One region of the Streptomyces sp. NPDC088733 genome, then DNA from elsewhere that is predicted to be linked to it. Evidence: riboswitches for the same ligand, from Rfam matches in the RefSeq annotation. Region 1 holds a riboswitch; the other holds the start of a gene.
The links. A riboswitch is a leader RNA that binds a small molecule or an ion and turns the genes downstream of it on or off. The one in region 1 is predicted to bind cyclic di-AMP.
Positions count from the first base shown of each region.

Region 2: it holds a riboswitch for cyclic di-AMP, as region 1 does, so the genes downstream of both, ACIP64_RS27965 (M23 family metallopeptidase) here and ACIP64_RS16025 (transglycosylase family protein) in region 1, are expected to answer to the same signal.

Region 1 is NZ_JBIVLH010000007.1:320,992-327,719, forward strand. Features, by position in the region: gene ACIP64_RS16015 (putative bifunctional diguanylate cyclase/phosphodiesterase) at 1-834, opposite strand, end outside; gene ACIP64_RS16020 (SAM-dependent methyltransferase) at 831-1,646, opposite strand; gene ACIP64_RS16025 (transglycosylase family protein) at 1,851-2,987, opposite strand; cyclic di-AMP (ydaO/yuaA leader) riboswitch at 2,992-3,201, opposite strand; gene ACIP64_RS16030 (aldo/keto reductase) at 3,789-4,796, shown strand; gene ACIP64_RS16035 (GNAT family N-acetyltransferase) at 4,833-5,471, opposite strand; gene ACIP64_RS16040 (peptidylprolyl isomerase) at 5,569-6,066, shown strand; gene ACIP64_RS16045 (D-arabinono-1,4-lactone oxidase) at 6,245-6,728, shown strand, end outside.
Region 2 is NZ_JBIVLH010000017.1:91,958-97,237, forward strand. Features, by position in the region: gene ACIP64_RS27945 (endonuclease/exonuclease/phosphatase family protein) at 1-515, shown strand, start outside; gene ACIP64_RS27950 (helix-turn-helix transcriptional regulator) at 576-1,463, opposite strand; gene ACIP64_RS27955 (hypothetical protein) at 1,589-2,206, opposite strand; gene ACIP64_RS27960 (hypothetical protein) at 2,242-2,412, opposite strand; cyclic di-AMP (ydaO/yuaA leader) riboswitch at 3,185-3,324, shown strand; gene ACIP64_RS27965 (M23 family metallopeptidase) at 3,336-4,640, shown strand; gene ACIP64_RS27970 (hypothetical protein) at 4,732-5,013, opposite strand; gene ACIP64_RS27975 (DUF6227 family protein) at 5,129-5,280, opposite strand, start outside.

The sequences.
Region 1 (6,728 bases):
CTCGGTGATGTCCTCCATCAGCGCGAGCATGTACTGCGGGACTCCTGCGGGGTCGCGGAGCAGGGAGACCGTCAGGTTGGTCCACAGGGCGGTGCCGTCGGGGCGGTAGTACGCCTTCTCGACGCTGTAGCGGTCGCGTTCGCCCCGGTTGAGCTGGCGCTGCATCTCCCAGACCTCGGGGGCGTCCTCGGCGTGCACCCAGTCGTAGACGTTCCGGCTGAGGATGCGGCGTTCCAGGCCGCCGAACATGGCGGTCAGGGCGTCGTTGACGTCGAGGATGCGGCCCTCCATGTCGGCGATGCCGATGCCTATGGAGGCGCCCTGGAAGATGGCGCGGAAGCGCACCTCGCTCTCGTGCAGGGCCTGTTCGACGGCGGTGCGGGCGGCGAGCGCGGCCCGGGACAGGGCCTCCTGCTCCGTCCTGGTCCGTTCGCGCAGCGCGCCCGTGTAGCCGTAGGCGATCCAGTGCTGCAGCCGGGCGGAGCGGGTACGGCCCTCGTCGGCGGGCAGGGCCGGGTCCAGCGGCGAGTACAGCAGCAGATAGGCGTCCACGACGCCGAGAATGCGGGGCAGCGCCTCGGGGTCCGTGCAGTGCGCGGCCACCAGCGCCGAGCCGATCTCCGCGGCGGCGCGCGGGTCGAAGGGCCGGGCGTGCAGGGCCGCCTCCAGCCGCGCGGCGAGCGGGAGCAGGTACTCCTCGAACTCGCCGCGGGTCATGGAGGTGGCGGTCGCCGGGTAGATCGCCCGGCTCCAGATGATCGCGAAGCGCCGCAGGCCGTCGGCGGGTTCGGGCTCGGGCTCCGGCTCCGGGTCGGGTTCCGTGGCCACGGTCACACCTTGCGGCCGACGCCCGCGAACCCGCTGAAGACCACCGGGTCGGGTTCGTCGTCGTCCGAGCCGTCCGGCCGCCACAGCGGCGGCGAGACCAGTCCGGGTTCGACGAGTTCGAAGCCGTCGAAAAACGCCTCCACCGCGGCCCGCGAGCGCATGATCAGCGGCGAACTGGCGCTGCGGTAGACGCTCTCGACCCGCTCGCCCTCCTCCGGCCGGCGCGGGCCGCCCTCCACCGAGGCGTGGGTGAGGACGAGCAGGCTGCCGGGCGCGAGCGCGTCGCGCAGTTCGGCGACGGCCTTGGCGGGGTCGTCGGCGTCCTCGACGAAGTGCAGGACGGCCACCAGCAGCAGCGCCACGGGGCGGTCGAGGTCCAGCAGCCGGCGGGTCTCCTCGCTGTCGAGGATGTCGCGCGGGGACCGCAGGTCGGCGGCAACGATCGCGGCGTTCCCGTGCCCGTCGAGCACGGCGCGGCTGTGGGCGACCGCGACGGGGTCGTGGTCGACGTAGACGACGCGGGCGGCCGGGTCCGCGGCCTGGGCGACCTCGTGGACGTTGCCGAAGGTGGGGATGCCGGAGCCGATGTCGAGGAACTGGGTGATGCCCTCGTCCACCGCGAAGCGCACGGCCCTGCGCATGAGGGCCCGGTTGGCCTGCATGATCTTGGGCAGGCCCGGGAAGGCCTCGATGGCCCGGCGCCCCGCCTCCCGGTCGACCTCGAAGTTGTGCGATCCGCCCAGGTAGTAGTCGTAGATGCGCGACACGCTCGGGACGGACAGGTCGATGCCATGGGGGGCCCAGGCGGGACGCTCCATCAACGGCTCCAGCTCGTCGGGATCAGGGCACGGGTCCGTGGGGACGGCCGCGTGGCTCAGAGGCTACTGATCGTTCGATCGGGAGGAAACCAGAAATGGAAATATTCGATCCGTTTTCGGTCACTCGCCAACGGCACGTGCCCTGCCCCCGCGGTACGGGGAACAGGGCACGTACTACCGCCGGATGACGGGCAGTCAGGTTGTTCAGACGCTGACGCCGTGCGCGCGCAGGTAGGCGAGCGGGTCGATGTCGGAACCGAACGACGCGGTGGTGCGCACCTCGAAGTGCAGGTGCGGGCCGGTGACGTTGCCGGTGGCGCCCGACAGGCCCAGCTGCTGGCCCTCGGAGACGGTCTGGCCGGCCGAGACCGACAGCGAGGACATGTGGGCGTACTGCGAGTACTTGCCGTCCGCGTGCTTGATGACGACCTGGTTGCCGTACGAGCCGCCCCAGCCCGCGGAGACCACGGTGCCGGAAGCGATCGCCTTCACCTTGGTGCCGGTGGAGGCGATGAAGTCGACACCGGTGTGGTAGCCCTTCGACCACATGGAACCGGCCTGGTGGTACGGGGTGCCCAGCGTGACGTGGTCCAGCGGGGCCGTGTAGCCGGAGGCGGACGAGGTGGAGGGCTTGGCCGGCGCGGGCGTGCTCGCGGGCTTGTCCGGGAGGGCGACCTTGACCGTGCCGCTCAGCGCCAGGACCTGGCCCGGGCGGATCAGGTTGGGGTCGCCACCGATGACGGACCGGTTTGCGGCGTACAGCTCGTGCCAGCCGCCGGTCACGTCCTGGGCGTCCGCGATGGAGGAGAGGGTGTCGCCGCCGACGACCGTGTAGCTGCCGCCGGTGCCCGGCTTGGAGGTGGAGCCGGCGGGCTTGCCGGCCGTCGTGTCCTTCGCAGGGGTGGCGGGCTTGGGGGCCGTGGTGCCGGCGACGCTCTCGGGGGTGGCCGAGGTGTCGGCCATGTCCTTGGTCAGACCGGCCTTGGGACCGCACACCGGCCAGGCCTGCGGGCCCTGGACGGCCAGGACCTTCTCGGCGACCGCGATCTGCTCGGCCTTGGTCGCGAGGTCCGCGCGGGCGGCGTACTTGGTGCCGCCGAATCCGGCCCAGGTGCTCTGGGTGAACTGGAGGCCGCCGTAGAAACCGTTACCGGTGTTGATGGACCAGTTGTTGGTGCTCTCGCAGCTGGCGACCTTGTCCCAGACGCTCACCGGAGCGGCGTGGGCACCGGTGGCGCCGACAACCGGAAGGGCAATCGCGGCACTCGTGGTGCCGGCGAATGCGCCGATGCGGACGAAACGGTTGGTCCGCTGACGACGGTGCTTTCCCTTTGCGGGCATGGGGAATTCCTCTCCGACGCCTACGAGGTGAGCTGTCGGGTTCGGGCTGGAGATGCCCGGCCGCATCGAGGCATGCCAAACAAAGGCACGTCGCTGCGACTTCACCCCAAGCCGTCCCGTGACACGGAACGGCACTTACCTGGGTCCCCCGCTCCTGCCGTGCGGTCTTGTCATCCGGCTTACGAGTGGCGGCAGGATTAGGCGTTCCACTCGGAAGAATTCCCGCCGGCATCCGGCCTGCGGGACTTGGAAGCTAAACGACGCAATCGCGCCCCGGCAAGGTCCTGAATCACAGCAATTGCCGACCGGCAAGTCGATCAATGAATTCCGTGACGTTACGTGAGATGTGTCCGCTCTGTGTAGGCGAATTGATGACCCCGGGCGAACGGCCGTATACGAGTGGTGAATATGGGGGGCATAAATCGACGCTCGGTCGCCGCGGGGCGCCGCAGCGTGTTCGCCGCGTGACACCCATCACGTACCTATTGCCTACGCATGCACTGTGGATACATATGTCCGCTTACGGCCCTCAATGCCGGATAAGGCAGGACAAGGGGAGTTCCAACCCGCCCTCCAGGAAGGCGTCATGGCGCCCGCGCACGTCGTCGTGCCCGGCGGGACAACCGATGCCCGCACCCGTCGATTCCCGGCGGCGCCCCCGCCCCCTTCCCACCCCGCGGGAGGGCCGGGAACCCGGGTGACAGCGCGGAACCCCCAGGGGTAGCCTCCCAATCCCGAACATTTTCTTACATCGACACCTCAGCGCACCGCCGTACCCACACCTCGACCGGGAGCCCCCGCGTGCCCTACCTCGCCGCCGAAGACCGCTACGCCTCCATGCAGTACCGCCGCACCGGCCGCAGCGGGGTCCTGCTCCCCGCCGTGTCCCTGGGCCTGTGGCACAACTTCGGCGACACCTCGCCGCTGGAGACCCAGCGCGCGGTGCTGCGCCGCGCCGTCGACCGCGGGGTCGTCCACCTCGACCTCGCCAACAACTACGGCCCGCCGGCCGGCTCGGCCGAGGCCAACTTCGGCACCCTCTTCGCCCAGGACCTGCGCCCGTACCGCGACGAGCTGTTCATCGCCAGCAAGGCCGGGTACGACATGTGGCCCGGCCCGTACGGCGAGTGGGGCAGCCGCAAGTACATGCTGGCCTCCCTGGACCAGTCCCTCGGCCGGATGGGCCTGGACTACGTCGACGTCTTCTACTCCCACCGCTTCGACCCGGACACGCCCCTGGAGGAGACCATGGGCGCCCTGGACACCGCGGTCCGCCAGGGCAAGGCGCTGTACGCGGGCATCTCCAACTACCCCGCGGACGCCCACCGCCGGGCCACGGAGATCCTGCGCGGACTCGGCACCCCGCTGCTGATCCACCAGGCCGCCTACAGCATGCTGCAGCGCGGCCCCGAGGCGGGCGTCCTCGACGCCGTCGGGGAGACCGGGACCGCTCTCATCGCCTACTCGCCGCTCGCCCAGGGCCAGCTGACGGACCGCTACCTCGACGGCGTCCCCGCGGACTCCCGGATGGCCCTCGGCCACTTCCTCAAGCGCGACGCCCTCACCGACGAGAAGCTGACCCTGCTCCACGCCCTCAACAAGCTCGCGGGCGAACGCGGCCAGACCCTCGCGCAGCTGGCCCTGACCTGGGTCCTGCGCGACCCGCGGGTGGTCTCCGTGCTCATCGGCGCAAGCAGCGTCGCGCAGCTCGACCAGAACCTCGCGGCCCTGGACGCGGAGCCCCTCACCGCGGCCGAACTCGCCGAGATCGACCGCCTGTCGGCCGAGGCGGGCGTCGAGATCCCGTAGCTCCCGCAGGCGTCGCCGCCCCGGGGGTCCCGGCCGTCAGGACCCCTGGAGGCGGCCCCGCAGCGCGGCCCGCACGTCCGGCCACTCGTCCTGGAGGACGGAGTAGTAGGCGCTGTCGCGGACGGTGCCGTCGGTCGCGCGCACATGGGCGCGGCGGATGCCCTCGAAGCGTCCGCCGATGCGCTCGATGGCGGCACGCGAGCGGGCGTTGCGGGCGTCGGTCTTCAAGGTGACGCGCAGCACGCCCCAGGTCTCGAAGGCGTGGGTGAGCAGCAGCAGCTTGGCCTCGGTGTTGCAGGGCGTGCGCTGGGCCGAGGCGGAGAGCCACGTGCTGCCGATCTCGGCGACCGTGGGCGCCCCTGCCGGGCGCGGCGTGGTGCGGCCCGCGGGCCAGGCCGGGACGGCGGACCAGTAGTCGAGGTCCAGGAAGCGCGTCGAGCCGACCACGGCGCCGCGCGCGATGTCGACCACCGCGAACGGGAGCGCGGCGCCGGTGACCTGCTCCGCGAGCGCCTCCTCGACGTACCGCCGCATCGCGGGCGGGTCGTCCGGCACCAGGGTGAAGCCATAGGTCTCGCGGGACTCCCGCGCGGCACGCAGCAGCCCGTCCGCGTGGTCCGGGGTGAGCGGCTCCAGACGGACGTGTCCGCCCTGCAAGGTCACGGTTTCCGGCATGTCCCGGATGGTATGCGCACCGCCGCGCGGCTGGTCAACTGCGTGTCCCGCGCGGGGCGCGGTCGGCGGCGGCGACCGGGGATGTGAAAATGTCGGCATGAGCAACAACGACGTGTACTTCGACATCACGATCGACGGCGAGCCCGCCGGACGGATCGTCTTCACCCTCTTCGACGACGTGGTGCCCAAGACCGCGCGGAACTTCCGCGAGCTGGCCACCGGCGAGAACGGCTTCGGCTACGAGGGCTCCCACTTCCACCGCGTCATCCCGGACTTCATGCTCCAGGGCGGCGACTTCACCGCCGGCAACGGCACCGGTGGCAAGAGCATCTACGGCGCCAAGTTCGCCGACGAGAACTTCCAGCTCAAGCACACCAAGCCGGGCCAGCTGTCGATGGCCAACGCGGGCCGGGACACCAACGGCTCGCAGTTCTTCATCACGACCATCGTCACCGACTGGCTGGACAACAAGCACGTCGTCTTCGGCGAGGTCGTCGAGGGCATGGACGTCGTCAAGAAGATCGAGTCCCTCGGCTCGCGCAGCGGCACCCCCAGCGCCCGCGTCGAGATCGCGAAGTCCGGCACGGTCGCCTGACCCAGGTCCCGCCGCCCGGCACCCCGGCCGCCCCGCGCGGCCTCCGGTGCCGGGCGCCCGACCCGCCGGCGCGGGGGCGGCGTACGATCCTCATCGGCGCCGATCACCCCTGGTGGGGCGGTTCGGCCGGCGGCCGCACGGCACGCCGGGCGCCGCACGACGGAAAGGAACGTCCACGATGTCCGCGGAACGGAACTGGGGCGGCAACATCGCCTTCCACGCACGGCGGCTCCACACCCCGGAGTCCGTCGGCGCGCTGCAGGAGATCGTGGCCCGCTCCGAGCGGATCAGGCCGCTGGGCACCCGGCACTCCTTCAGCACCGTCGCCGACACCGAGGGCGACCACGTCTCCACGGCCGCACTGCCCGCCGCAGTCGACATCGACACCGCCGCGCGGACCGCGACCGTGAGCTCGGGCCTGCGCTTCGGAGAGATCGCCGGGACGATCGACCGGGCCGGTTTCGCCCTGCACAACCTGGGCTCGCTGCCGCACATCTCCGTGGCCGGCGCGTGCGCCACCGGCACCCACGGCTCCGGGACCACCAACACCTGCCTGGCCGGCGCCGTCCGCGCGCTGGGCCTGGTCACCGCCGACGGCGAGCACGTCGAGATCCGCCGGGGCGACCCGGACTTCGAGGGCTCCGTCGTCGCGCTCGGCGCAC
Region 2 (5,280 bases), on a different contig from region 1:
CCAGCTCGGCGTGGGGCAGCAGCCGCAAGCCGCTGGTCGGCGAGTTCGAATTCAACGACAAGCAGGTCATCGTCGTCGCGAACCACTTCAACTCCAAGGGCGGCGACGAGCCCCTGCACGCCAAGAACCAGCAGCCGAACCGTTCCTCCGAGGCCCAGCGCAAGCAGCAGGCCACCGAGGTCAACACGTTCGTGAAGTCGCTGCTGGACGTCGACAAGAACGCCCGCGTCGTGGTCCTCGGTGACCTCAACGACTACGAGTTCTCCGACGCCCTGTCCACGCTGACCTCGGGCGGTGTGCTGACCGACCTGCTCACCACCCTCCCCGCGGAGCAGCGCTACACCTACGTGTACGAGGGCAACTCCCAGTCCCTCGACCACATCCTGCTCAGCCCCGACCTGCGTCGCTACGACTACGACGTCGTGCACATCAACGCCGAGTTCGCCGACCAGGCCAGCGACCACGACCCGCAGATCGTCCGGATGCGCCTGAGCGGCGCCCAGGCCGACGACTGACGGTCGCGTCATCTCGCGGAAGGGGGGCGGTGCCGGCGGGCACCGCCCCCCTTCCGCGTGTCAGCGGTGGTCGCGCTCGTGGTGCGGGACGCCGTTCCTGAGGGCCTCGTCGCCCGTCCAGGTGGCCAGCAGCTGGAGCGCGGCCTCGGAGGACGAGCCGGGCTCGGCGGTGTGGATGCACATGGACTGGTCGGCGTCGGCGGGGAACACCACGTTCTCGTACGCGAGCGTCAGGTCCCCCACGACCGGGTGGTGGTAGTGCTGGACGCCGTGGGTCCGTTCCCGGACGCCCTGGTCGGCCCACCAGTCGCGGAACTCCGGGCTCTTTATGGTCAGTTCGCCGACCAGCTCGGTCAGCCCCGGATCGTCGGGGTACCGCGCGGCCTGCGCCCGCAGGGCGCCCACGAGTTCGGCGGCGTAGGCCGCCCACTGCCGGTACAGGTCCCGCGCGGCCTCGTCGAGGAACAGGTAGCGCGCCAGGTTGCGGTCCCGGTGCGGGAGCACGTCGAAGTCGGTGATCAGCGCGCGGGCCAGCCGGTTGGAGGCCAGTACGTCGCCGTGCCGGCCCAGGACGAGGGCCGGGGAACGGCCGTCCAGCAGATCGAGCACGCGGTGCACCTCGGGCCGGACCCGCTGCGGCCGGTGGGGCGGGCGGCGGCGGGCGGCCTGCCGCGGCCGCGCCAGCTCGAAGAGGCTGGCCCGTTCGTTCGCGTCCAGGCGCAGGGCCCGGGCCACGGCGTCCAGCACCGCGTCGGAGACATTGTGCTGCCGGCCCTGCTCCAAACGGGTGTACGAGTCGGTGCTCACGCCGGCGAGCCGCGCCAGCTCCTCCCGCCGCAGCCCCGGCACCCTGCGCGCCGTGCCGCTGACCGCCACCCCCGCATCCTGAGGGCTCAGCCGCGCCCTGCGGGTCCGCAGGAACTCCCTGAGCTCGGCGTTGTGCTCCATGTCCTCCAGTATGGGCGGCCGGTCATGCACGCGCCCGGCCCCGCGTCCCGGCCCAGGTCGGGGGCGCGGGAGGGGTTTCGGAACGGGGCGGGGCGGCGCATCCCGGGAGACGGGCCGGAGGTGGGCTAGACGCCCTCCTCCAGATGGCGGAGGCGTTCCTGGAAGTGGTCGAGGCGGGCGCGCAGGGCCGCGGCCTCCGCGGCGAGCTCCTGGCGCAGCGGCGGGCCGTCGGCGGGGAGCGGAGCCTCGCCGGTGACGTTGACGCCGGGGCCCGCGAGCCGGCCGAAGTCCGCCGGGTCCAGCACCCGCAGGTCCGCCGCGCAGGCGCGGCAGGTGCCCTGGAGGGTGCGCCAGCCCGGCAGGCCCGTGCCGTCGCGCACGAAGACGCGTGCCGGGCGGCCGCAGCGGCAGGCCGCCATGCGGACGGTGCGCACCCGCTGCCGGGCGTAGCGCATGCCGCGTTCGTACCGGGTGTACGCGCCCAGCACGCTGACCTGGAGGATCACCGCGTCACCGCAGTCCGTGGCGCAGGTGAGCGCCTGCGCCTCGGCGGCCGTGTGGAGGCAGTAGAAGCCGCAGTCGCAGCCCCGGGCCGGGCTGGCGTGCCGTCTCCCGTAGCCGCACCGGGCGTCGTCCAGGACGCCGTACACGATGCGCCCCCCGAGGGAGACGCCCCGGAAGCCGACGCGCGTGCCGTCCGCGGAGAGCATGGGGAACGCCAGCTTCCAGCCCGTCGGCGGCACCGCCGGCCGCTCCTCCGGCAAGCGGCGCCCGTACCTCACCGGGCCGCGGCCTCGGCGCTCTCGGGCTCCTGGGCGGCCGTGACATCGGCCGACGAGACCGTCCGGGCCGTCACCTCTGCCGCGACGTCGATCTCCTTCGCGACACCGGGCGGCTCGTCGCCGGTCTCCTCCGCGTAGCCCTTGGCCAGTGCTTTGCCCAGCTTCATGCCAGCCTCCAAGATCGGGCGAATCCGCCGTACTCGGGCATGATGACGCACCCGCGCGGCCGTCGCATAGGGGGCGTGGGGGCTCCCGCCGTCCGGGACCGGACTCCGGCCGCGCGCCTTCCTCGGAGGGGTGGCCGCCGGCCGCAGTGGTCACGTGATTGACGGCGCATCAGCGTCCGGTGGCCTCTTATGGCCCGTCACGACGGCCGGTATGCCCGGGTTCTGATGCCTTTCGACACCGCCGCCGCCCCATGCATGCAGAGCCGCCGCATGTCAAGAGTGACGAGGGTCACGGCACTGTCGTGTGACCCGTGGGGCGCCCGGGGAATTCTGGCGCCGGGCCCGCGGTCGCCGCCGCGCGGTGCCGTGCCTCTCCGTGGCGGGTGCCGCGCTCCACGAGGACCCGGACGGCGACCGCCGGGCCCACCGCTTTCCGGCCTCGCGGGTGGCGTGAAGTGCACCGCAGCCCCGGACCGGGCTCCGGCGCGGACGGTGCTCCGCGACCTCTCGGCGCCTTCCGGGGGCGGGTGTTGGATCGCCGGGACCCGGGGCCGACCCTTACTCCTCGTGAGCAGACAGCTCCCTTCCGCATAACGACTGATGCACACTCACATATCTCGTTGGTCACGGCAGTCACAGCGGAATGTCCGTCTCTGGCCGTTACATCCCCATAGATTCCCGCTGTGAACTCGCCGAAGCGGCTTGGAATTGGGTGCTGCCTCTATTAACGTTCGATAACGCAGCGCGGTCACCCGTCGCCCGCCAGGGCGGCGCCGTGCGCTTGCCGAATCCCGTCCGCGGGAACCGGGGAACCACTTCCTGGGGTGAATCGGGGGGCTTGCACAGTCCTCGTAGGAGACCTTCCTGCTCCGAACCCGTCAGCTAACCCGGTAGGCGAGAAGGAAGGAAAGGAGTGCGCCCGCGTGGCGTCGAACGAGCCTGCCCTGATACCCGGACAACAGCAACAAACGACCGGGTACGCCAACCCCGAGTGGGACACCGCCGAGTGGAACATGGCCGCCGGCTGGAACCCCCCGGCCACCGAGCAGACTCCGCCGACGAAGAACGCGATCGACGGCTGGGACACCGCGGAGTGGAACTTCGCCGCCGGCTGGGTCGAGGAAGCACTCGCCGCCGCCCCTGAGCCCGCTGCCGAACCCGTCGAGCCGGTCGCCCCCTTCACGCCGGTCGCCCCCGTGCCCGAGCCGCGCAGCGCGGTCGAGGCCGCAGCCTTCCTCGACGAGGCGTACGGCGTCCGCGAGGCGGCCCCCGCCCACGAGGCGGACACCCGGGACACGAACACCGCGCAGCCGCTGCCCCCGTACGGCGAGCCGGAGCCGGCCACCGAGCCGTGGAACCCCACCGAGGAGTCGACCGCCCCTGTGCGCGGCCGGCACCGCGTGGCCAAGCAGCGCACCCTGGGCCGCGGTTCGGCGGTCTTCGGTGTCGCGGCCGTGGCCGTGCTCGGCGTCGGCGGTGTCGCGACCGCCGAGGGCAAGAACCCGCTCCCCGTCTCCCTCCCCAAGCTGCCCGAGGTCTCCAAGGTGCCCGGGATCGGCGGCCTGCTCGAGAGCGAGCCCACGGCCAAGCCGGTGGCCCAGGCCCTGACCCCCGGCGCCGGCGAGGCGCTGCGCGCCCGCATCCTCGACCAGGCCCAGCAGCAGCGGAACGCCGCCGACCACGCCGCGCGCACCGCCGCGCAGCAGGAGGCCGCCGCCAAGGCGGCCAAGGCCGCCGCCGCACAGCAGGTGCGCGTGGAGGCCGCGGCCAAGAAGAAGGCCGCCGAGGAAGCCGCGAAGAAGGCCGAGGCCGCGCGCCTGGCCGAACTCGCCAAGAGCTACACCCTGCCGCTGACCTCGTACACGCTCACCGCGAGCTTCGGGCAGTCCAGCTCCCTGTGGGCCAACACCCACACCGGCCAGGACTTCGCCGCCCCCACCGGCACCCCCGCCAAGGCCATCCACAGCGGCACCATCACCGAGGCCGGCTGGGCGGGTTCGTACGGCTACCGCATCATCCTGACCCTCGACGACGGCACCGAGCTCTGGTACTGCCACCTCTCCTCGATGCTGGTCACCTCGGGCAAGGTCTCCACCGGCGACACCATCGGCCGCGTCGGCGCGACCGGCAACGTCACCGGCCCGCACCTGCACATCGAGGTCCGCCCCGGCGGCGGCGACCCGATCGACCCGATGCCGTGGCTGCGCAGCATGGGCATGAAGCCCTGACCCGATGAGCTGAGAGCGTCGTACGCACGGACCCCGGCGGCCTGGTGACACCCCCGACACCAGGCCGCCGGTCCGTTGTCCGGCGGACGCACTACGGCACGAGGAAGTTGTAGAGCTCCGAGACCCGCGGCGGCCCGCTCGGCTCCGGGAATCCGGACTCCTTGGCCGCCGGCATCATGATCACCAGGTAGGCCTCCAGCGCCTCGGCCGAATTCCACACGTTCACGATCCGCAGACCGTCGTTGGTGATCACTGCGGCGTGGGCCAGCAACCCGGCGGGCGGATGGTCGGGGCCGAATCCGGCGCGGTGATTGGCCTCCTCGTACTGCAGGGCCGTCACGCCCGGGAACTCGACCTCCGCCAGGACCGTCATGGGAACCTCCCGTTTCCCTCTACGCCCAATTTCCCCCGGCGGCGGAGCGCCCGCAACGGGAGATGGCCGCACGCCCCAGGGGCGCACGGCCACACCGCGAGGGCCGGGAGGGGCGCTACAGCGCCTCCATCCTCACGTCCGCCGCATCGCAGGCCACCGTCTCGTCCACGTAGACCTCGCACACCGGCCGCCCGTCAGGCGTCATGGTGTGCTCGACCTCCCACAGGCTGAGCTCCTCGCCGCTCGCGAGCAGGAACGCGTGCTCGT